Regions from separate parts of the Serratia rubidaea genome, predicted to be linked through region 1. Evidence: predicted binding sites of a transcription regulator. Region 1 holds the regulator's gene; the other holds the start of a gene.
The links. Region 1 encodes Fur, which represses iron uptake genes when iron is present. Its sites were predicted from a motif close to ATAATAATGAGAACNACTATCAA; they were not measured.
Positions count from the first base shown of each region.

Region 2: I6G83_RS19820 (TonB-dependent siderophore receptor) is a predicted target of Fur. The motif match lies at 2,300-2,322, and genes of this name have one in related genera.

Region 1 covers NZ_CP065640.1:2,748,714-2,753,523, reverse strand. Annotated here, with positions in the region: gene ybfF (esterase) at 247-1,029, shown strand; gene ybfE (LexA regulated protein) at 1,282-1,569, shown strand; gene fldA (flavodoxin FldA) at 1,792-2,331, shown strand; gene fur (ferric iron uptake transcriptional regulator) at 2,646-3,092, shown strand; gene I6G83_RS12825 (beta-N-acetylhexosaminidase) at 3,208-4,810, opposite strand, start outside.
Region 2 covers NZ_CP065640.1:4,212,620-4,217,429, forward strand. Annotated here, with positions in the region: gene I6G83_RS19820 (TonB-dependent siderophore receptor) at 56-2,173, opposite strand; gene I6G83_RS19825 (hypothetical protein) at 2,421-2,597, opposite strand; gene I6G83_RS19830 (3'-5' exonuclease) at 2,735-3,301, shown strand; gene I6G83_RS19835 (multidrug effflux MFS transporter) at 3,440-4,633, shown strand; gene dadX (catabolic alanine racemase DadX) at 4,636-4,810, opposite strand, start outside.

The sequences.
Region 1 (4,810 bases):
TCTACTTAAAGCCCGAAGCCAGGTTCTGGTTTCAGGCCGAGGGATTATAAAGTTAAAAGCGCGGGGGCAGACACAACAAAGTGCCGTTCGCGGGCAAAAGCAGACTATTACCTATATCCCCGTCATTTTTTATCCTGCCGGCACGGGCGGGCGGGAACGACGGTGGATCACGGGGTGCGTCAGCACTGCCAATCCATCACCTTTGCAGATAATGAGTATGATACCCTATCAGAACCTCTCAAGATCATGAACTTCGCGATGAAATTACATTATCAATTGCTGGCCGCACAGGCGGAGAACACCGATACCCTGCCTATCCTGCTGATCCACGGCCTGTTCGGCAATCTCGACAACCTCGGGGTGCTGGCGCGCGATCTGAATCAGCAGCACAGCGTGATTAAAGTCGATCTGCGTAACCACGGCCTGTCGCCGCGTTCCGATGAGATGAGCTATGCCGCGATGGCGCAAGACCTGCTGACGCTGCTGGACGACCTCCAGATCGCCCGCGCCATCGTGATCGGCCATTCGATGGGCGGCAAGGCCGCCATGGCGCTGACCGCGCTGGCGCCCGACCGCATTGCACGGCTGGTGGTGATCGATATCGCCCCGGTGGCCTACCCGAGCCGCCACCATGACGACATCTTCGCCGCCCTGACGGCGGTCAGCGACGCCGGCCTTACCCAGCGCCAGCAGGCGGCGCAGCTGATGCGCGACTATCTGGATGAAGAAGGGGTCATTCAGTTCCTGCTGAAATCCTTTCACCAGGGAGAGTGGCGCTTCAACCTGCCGGTGCTGATCGCCAACTACGCGGCGATTATCGGCTGGCGCGAAGTGCCCGCCTGGCCCCACCCAACGCTGTTTATCCGCGGCGGGCTGTCAGAGTACGTGCAAAACAGCTATCGCGACGCCATCGCGCGCCAGTTTCCGCAGGCGCGCGCCTACGAGGTGGCCGGCACCGGACACTGGGTGCATGCGGAAAAACCGCAGGCGGTGCTGCGCGCCATTCACCGCTTTTTGGGCCAGCCCTGAACGCAGGTGGCGAAAAAACGCGCTAAAGATAACGGCTTAGCGCGTTTGCGCCTCAGTTAGGCATTGTCGTTGCGACGCCTGCTGGGGTAAGATGGCGCGCTATAATTTTTGCCGCCATCCCCAGCGTGCTGTCCGGCGCCAGATTGGGGGCAAAGTTGGCTTAGGTTGTAACGACCTGAACGGTATTAACCACAGCGTCCGGAAAGCAGACCATCGCTTTTTGATGCTAATTCCCTTGCAGTACCGCTACCTATGGCAAAAGAACAAACGGATCGCACGACGCTGGATCTGTTCGCAGATGAACGCCGTCCGGGGCGCCCGAAAACCAACCCGTTATCCCGTGATGAACAGCTTAGAATCAATAAGCGTAATCAGTTACGGCGCGATAAAGTCCGCGGGTTACGGCGTGTGGAACTGAAAATCAACGCGGAAGCGGTGGAAGCGCTGAACAGGCTGGCCGAACAGCGCAACATCAGCCGCAGCGAACTGATCGAGCAAATGCTGCTGGCGCAGCTGGCGGACGAACAGCCGTCGCAATAATAACGTGCGGCAGCCGCACACGGCGTAAGGCGATGCCCGCTTAACGCCGCCTTACTTTCCGGCATCGCATGAACGCGATAAAACCCCGGAGCAAATTTCTGGCATGATAGGCGTTTACCGGTGGGACCCAGGTCTTTACCAAGACGCTACTTTACAACGATACCGATGCGATCAGCAGGCGAAACGTATTGTAATTTATTGAATTAAAAGGTTATACGCAATATGGCTAACGTAGGCATTTTCTTTGGCAGCGACACGGGCAATACCGAAAACATTGCCAAGATGATTCAAAAGCTCCTTCGCAAAGACTTCGGCGATGATGTTGCTGAGATTCACGACATCGCCAAAAGCAGCAAAGAAGATCTGGACGCATTCGACATTTTGCTGCTGGGCATCCCGACCTGGTACTACGGTGAAGCACAATGTGACTGGGACGACTTTTTCCCGACGCTGGAAGAAATAGACTTCAACGGTAAGCTGGTTGCGCTGTTCGGCTGCGGCGATCAGGAAGACTATGCCGAGTACTTCTGCGACGCGATGGGCACCATCCGCGATATTATCGAACCGCGCGGCGCCGCTATCGTCGGCCACTGGCCAACCAAAGGCTACCATTTCGAAGCCTCCAAGGGTCTGGCGGACGACGACAACTTTATCGGTTTGGCCATTGATGAAGACCGCCAGCCGGAACTGACCAACGAACGCGTAGAAGCCTGGGTCAAACAGATCGTCGCAGAGCTGAGCCTGGCCGATATCATCGGCTGATATTATGCTCCGCAATGCTGCGAGACGGCTCCCGCTGACCGGCGGGGCCGTTATCGGCATCACGGATTGAAGCAATAGAAGCTACATATTAGTAACTTCCCTCCCCGTCACGGTAGACTCTGGCCCCGGTTTATCCCATTCATCAAGATGTTGCACGCGCAACATGTAACGGCGCAATAGACTTTTGTTAACAACCGGCGGTTTCCATTTAGGTCAACCGGTTCTATAATGAGTCGCTATTAACGCTTTGTGCCGACCGATGCCACAGGCAACAATGCCTCAACTGATTAGCATAGTAACAGGACTGAATCCGCATGACTGACAACAACACCGCATTGAAGAAGGCCGGCTTAAAAGTCACGCTTCCGCGACTCAAAATCCTGGAAGTGCTGCAAGATCCGGCTTGCCATCATGTCAGTGCGGAAGATTTGTATAAGAAACTGATCGACATGGGCGAAGAGATTGGTCTGGCGACGGTTTACCGCGTACTGAACCAGTTTGACGACGCCGGTATCGTTACCCGTCACAACTTCGAAGGCGGCAAGTCCGTATTTGAGCTGACCCAACAGCATCACCACGATCACCTGATCTGCCTGGACTGCGGCAAAGTGATCGAGTTCAGCGATGAGTCCATCGAAGCGCGTCAGCGTGATATCGCCAAACAGCACGGCATCAAGCTCACCAACCACAGCCTGTACCTGTATGGCCACTGCACCAGCGGTGACTGCCGTGAAAACGATACGCTGCATAACAAGAAATAAAGCTGGCCTGCCAGCGTAAATCAGGAACCGCCGCACGGCGGTTTTTTTATGCCTGTCGATCGAGGAGCCGCTGCGGCGCCCGCCGTTATAGCGATGGGCGCCGCAGACGTTTGGCTTAGGCCGTTACCGGCTCCGCGCGGCTGAAGCGCTTGCCGTCCGGGCTTGCCGAACGCACCTGCACCTCGCCCTGCACCGCCGGTCTGGCGGCGTCATCATAGCGCTGCCAGCTCTGACCGCCGTCGGTCGAATACTCGATGGTCAGGCCCGGCAGTGCAATATTGGCCTCCAGCCTGCCGCCGTCAATGCGTGCGCCCGGCACCGGCAGGCGATAGCGGATACCGCCCGCATCCAGCTTGGCCAGTTCACGCTGCCCCAGGATATTGGCAAAAACCTGCCACTCCTGCGCCAGCTTTTTGCCGTCGACAAAGCGGGTTTCCCCACCCTTGTACTCGCGGCCCGCCTGATAGTCCAGCTCCCAGTCGGCGCGGTGCCAGGCGCGCTCGGCCACCGACAGCGCACGTGGGAAGATCATATACTCCATCTGCGGATCGGTTCGCACCACCTCGCTCCACAGCTGGGCGGACAGACCGTGCGCCCCCGGCCACGGCTTGTCGCTCTTGGCGCTGAACGCGTTGCCGTCACGGTCGACCGAGGTTTCGGCATTCTGCGGCATATTGTCCGGAGCAAAGCTGAAAATCTTGCGCTCGTCGCTGAAGCGGGTGCCCCAGTAATAGCCGCTGTCGTTCGGGTTCACTTCATACGGGAAGTCCAGATAGACATAGTCCGGGTTGGAGACCACCACTTCATAACCCTTGTTGGCCCAGTCGTTCACCGAGTCAAAACCGCCCCAGTACAGGGTATCCCAGAAGTTGACGCCCACACGCGAAGTGGCGAACGCTTTGGCGTCCTTGGCGTCTTTCAGGCCATCCTGCCAGGCCTGCATCCGATCGATACCGTGCGCCTTCACCAGCTTGCTGACCTCCTGGCCGAAGTAGCTCGGCAGATGTTCCATATCCGCCACTTTACCGCTGTCGATCAGCCGCTGGCAGGCCTGCGACTTCGCCCATGGCTTATCTTCCTTGCTCAGATCGAGCATCCCCTTGCCCGCCTCCGGTTTCTTCACGTCGGTGTAGCCGGCCCCCAGACGGATGTTTTTCGCCTCATCGCCACCAAAGTGCCAGGTGCCGATCGGCTGCCCCGCCTCCTGATGCATTTTGACCAGTTCCCCCATCACTTTGTCGACAAAGCGGGTGGAGGAGTCCAGGCACGGGTTCAGGTAGCTCTGACGGTTAAAGAACTGTACCGAGGTGGTGTTCGAGGTATCGGTCGGGTCGACCAGCCGGTACGCCTCCGCCTCCTGCTGCTTGCCCTGCGCCATCAGTTTCTGGTAGCGCGCCTCCATGGAAACCACCGCCGCGCGGGCGTGCGCCGGCATGTCGATTTCCGGGATCACCTCAATATGTCGCGCCTGCGCATACTTGAGAATGTCGATGTAATCCTGACGCGAGAAGAAACCGCCGTAGACATCCGGCCCCTGACCGTACTGCGGCAGCAGACAGGTGGTTTCGCTCAGGTCATGGCAGCGCTGCGCACCGACGTCCGTCAACTCCGGCAGGCCGGGGATTTCAATACGCCAGCCCTCATCATCGGTCAGGTGGAAATGGAATTTATTCAGCTTATAGGCCGCCATCTGATCCAGCAGGCGCAGCACGGCGTCC
Region 2 (4,810 bases), 1.5 Mb from region 1:
CCAACGCCGCTGAAATCGCCACGCCGTCCATCCATGCCGGCGCGGCGATCGTCTGTCAGAAATCGTACCCCACCGTCGCGACAACGCTGCGCTCCTGCCCCCAATAGCAGTAGCTGGTGCCGTAACAGGCCGCGACGTATTTTCTGTCCGCCAGATTATTAACGTTCAGCTGGACGTAGGCGCCCTTCAGCGTCGGCGCCACCTGCGCCAGATTCATGCGTACCGAAGCGTCCAGTAAGGTCACGGACGGAATGCGCCGGGTATTCTCATTATCCGCCCACTGTTTGCCAATATAACGCACGCCCGCGCCGACGTTCAGCCCATAACCGGCATCATACTGCCCCCACAGCGTCGCCATCTGGTCCGGCGCCAGATACGGCGTATTGCCGTTATTGCCGTCGATGGCGTCTTTAAATTTCACCTTGTTATAGGTGTAACCGGCAATCACATTAAGGCGATCGGTCACCTGAGAGCGCGCTTCCAGTTCAATCCCCTGCGAATGCACCTTCCCGGCAGGATCGTAGTAACTCTGCTGCACCACCCGGTTCGCCACGTCTTTCTGCGTGAGATCGTACAGCGACACGCTGTACAGCGATGTGCTGCCCGGCGGCTGGTATTTCAGGCCGACTTCATACTGCTTGCTGGTGCTGGGCTTGAGCATATGGCCGTCTTTATCCGCCAACGCTTCCGGGGTGATCGCCGTGCTGTAGCTGGCATACGGCGAGAAGCCGTTGTCGAAGTGATAAAGCAGCGAGGCGCGACCGCTGAAGTGGTGATCGTTGCGCGAATCGCTACTGTCCGCAGTCAGGTTAGTATTTTTGCTTTCCAGACGATCGTAACGGCCGGCCAGGTTGAGATACCAGTTATTCAGGGCGATCTCATCCTGCAGGTAGACGCCGGTTTGCTGGTAGCGGCGGCGCGAGTCGGTGCGAGTGACGCCGGTCAGCAATGGCTCCTCCGCCTCGCCGGTATAAGGGTTCAGCGGCGAAGCGCCGCCGGCCTCATCCCACAGATTATTGCGGAAACGCTGATAGCCCAGCCCCAGCAGCACCTTATGGTCCAACAGACCGGTGGCGAACTCGGCTTCCAGCTGATTATCCACGGCGTAGGCGTCCAGCGAGGTATTAGAACCGCTGTAGTAGCGGTTCAGCAGCGTATGATCGTCATTCCAGCCCGCCTGATAAACCTGCTCCAGTTCAACGTTCGAATGGGTATAGCTGGCGTTTTGCCGGAAGGTCCAGATATCGTTAAACCGGTGCGAGAAGGCGTAGCTGTAGATCTGTTCCCAACGCTTGAACACATTATGGCGGCTGTCGCCGTCAAAGAATCCCCGCCCCAGCTTGTCGCCCTGGCTGGCATACAGGCTGCCGTCTGCCGGCACCGCGCTGTGATAGCCACCGGACGGATCTTTTTGCAGGTAGGCTTTCAGCAGCAGCGAGGTGTCTTCACTCGGCTGCCACAGCAGCGACGGCGCGATCGCGTAGCGCTCTTCGCGCTGGTGGTCATACATGGTATCGCTGCTGCGCGTCATGCCCGTCAGCCGGTATGCCCATTGATCCGACAGCGCGCCGGTCACGTCAAACGCCCCGCCTTGGGTATGGTGATTGCCGCCCGTCAGGTTAAGGTGCCCTTCCGTAGCGAACTGCGGCCGTTTGCTGGTCAGCGCCACCAGACCGCCGGGGATACTTTGGCCGTACATGACCGAAGACGGCCCTTTAATCACGTCAACCCGCTCCAGGAACCAGGGATCAACCTGCAGCGCGTTGTAGCTGCCGCTGTCGCTCAGTAACCGCAGCCCGTCCAGGAAGGTGTTATTCACATCGCCGCCATGAAAGCCCCGCAGCGCAATAGTGTCATAGCGCGTCGCCCCGCCGGAAAAATTGGTGAATACCCCCGGCGTATACTTCAGCGCATCGTTAACCGTTAATGCATTCTGGTCGGTCATCTGTTGACGCGTCACCACCGACACCGTCTGCCCGGTCAAAATCAGCGGACGGTCGGTTTTCGTCGCCCCCTGGCTGGTGCCGGCGGTGTAGCCGTGGGTGGCGGAGTCCGCCGTGTCCGCCGGCCCGGCGGTCACCAGCAGCGTATCTTCCGCCCAGGAAGAGAGCGGTAAAAACAGCGCGATGGCGCAGAACAGACGGGAGCGTTTGACAGGAAAAATCCCAGACATAGCCGTAATTCCTATTGGAAGCCATAAAATTTGCACCGCAAAGAGACAAAACGGTTTCGATGACCGTCCGGTCTGTGCGTGATGCGGTGCGCTGGTGTTAAGCAAGTGAAAATAATTGTAAAGATAATAACAATGATAATTATTATCTTTTATGGATGGGGAATTCAAGCATGCTCGGCATTTATCAGCAGGAAAACTGGCGACGGTGTCCGGTGGATAACAGCAGAGAAAGAGGAGAAATCGGCGATTATCTGGCCGAAGGCGGCGGCGCGTCAGAAATATGCGGTTCGGTGATATCCACCATGCGACAAATTTTGCTGTAGTTGCTGTAGCCCTCGCAGACTTTGTCTGCCACAAAGGTGCCCAGGTACCCCAGCACCAGCGCATACCCCAACATGCAACAAATAAAGATCAGCGTTCTCACTCCGGCGACTACCTCCAGCAAAATCTAGGCGTATCATACCGTGATTCCCCCTTTTACGCCTGCCCTGAATTGATGCTGCGCGACCATGTCGGCTTTGTAGTATCCTGTGATCACGTTTTGGCGAGCAGAGAAACCCGATGCACCATGTGATGTTGGATATAGAAACGCTGGATGTGAAACCAAGCGCGGTCATACTGGTGGTTGCCGCCGTATTTTTCGATCCGAAAACCGGTCAGTTGGGCGAGGAGTTTGAAGCGGCCGTCAGCCCACAAAAAGAACAGGACGGCAGAACGATCGGTCTGGACACCGTCGCCTGGTGGGCCAAACAATCCGATGAGGCGCGCAAGGCCGCCTTTAGCGGCAGCGACAGCCTAAAACGCGTGCTGACCAACTTGAGCCGCTTTATGCATATGCACAGCACCGATACGGTCAAGGTCTGGGGCAACGGCAAAGAGTTTGACTGCGCCATTCTGGAGCACGCCTTTCAGCAGTTGGCGATGCCCTGCCCATGGAAGTTCTGGCATACGCAGGACGTTCGCACCCTCGTAACGCTGGCGGACCTGCACGGTTTTAACCCGAAAAAGAGCCGACCGTTCGAAGGCACGCCGCACCGGGCGCTGGACGATGCCAAGCATCAGGCCCGATACGTCGCTGACGTGGTGGCCAACTGCTATTTTCGTCACGACGCCGCACCGCTGCCCTAGCCCGGACGGGCGCGCTTGCACGGCCTTCAGCGCCGTGGTCGCGCTGACGGTATAACAACATGGTGCGCCGCGCTTTTCATTTCTCCGCGGAGGCACTACCCTAAGCCACTTTGCCACCCGGATGTGCTACTTTTTATTATGCAAAAATTTCTCTTTCTCCTGCTGAGCCTGGTCTTGCTGGGACCGTTAGGCATCGACCTCTATCTGCCGGCCATACCGGCTATCGCTCTGGGCCTGAACAGCAGCGAAGCGGTGATCCAATCCACTATTTCGCTGTTTATTCTGGTGCTGGGGCTGGGCCAGGTCGTCGCCGGCCCGCTGGTGGATAACTATGGCCGCAAGCCGGTCGCACTGGCCGGCATCATCCTGTATATGATTGGCGCAGCGATGGCCGCGCTGGCCGACAGCCCGACGCTGTTTATCGCCTCACGCCTGCTGCAGGGCGTCGCGGTCTGCTGTACCGCCGTGGTGGCGTTTAGCGGCGTGCGTGACCGCATGAACGGCGACGACGCCGCGCGCGCCTTCGGCTTCCTCAACGGTACGCTGAATATTATCCCGGCGCTGGCGCCGCTGCTGGGCGGTTTGCTGGCGGAAGCGTTCGGCTGGCGCGCTCCCTTCTGGTTCCTGGTCCTTTACGCGCTGCTGGTATTCGTGCTGATCGCCCTGCGCCTGCCGGAAACCCGGCCGGCGGATACGCGGCCGGTAAAAGGGCTGCCCGTACGCCAGTATGCACGGATCCTGGGTCAGTCACGCTTTGTCTCTTTTGCCGTGGTCAACTCGGGCGCCATGGGCATGGCGCTCACTTACGTCTCGCTGGCGCCGAATGTGCTGATGGGCACCGCCGGCCTGACGCCGCTGCAGTTTTCCGTGGCATTCGGCGCCAACGGCTTCTGGATTATGCTGGTGAGTTTTTTCGTCAACCGGGTGATCCGCAAGGTCGGCCGGCCATTTTGCCTGGCGACCGGCGGCGTGCTGATGGGACTGGGATGTGCGGCCCTGCTGTTTGACATCGCCTTCCTGTCACCGGCGGCGCAAACCCACTGGCTGGCCTATATGCTGCCGGTTGCCATCGGCTGCGCCGGACTGGCGTTTGTGATGGGCCCGGCCACCAGCTATGCGCTGGAGCCTTACTCCAATGAGGCCGGCGTGGCTTCGGCGCTGGTGGGTTTTGTGCAGATGGCCGGCGGCGCGGCGCTGGGACTGTTGGCGATGGCGCTGCCGCTGCAGCCGAAAATGGCGCTGGCATTAGTGATGGCGACAGGCTGTTTACTGGCGCTGCACGCCCGGCAGCGCAGTAAACAGTTAAAAGGCCAGTTAAACCGGGTCAGTTAATGTTAAGCGCCGGCCTCCACCGGCACCCGCGGCGTTAATGCCGTCAGCAGCTCGTACCCCAGCGTACCGGCTGCGGCGGCCACGTCATCCACCGGCAAATGCCGGCCCCACAGCTCTACCTCCGCGCCGATGGCCGCCTGCGGGCACGGCGTCAGATCCACCGCCAGCATATCCATC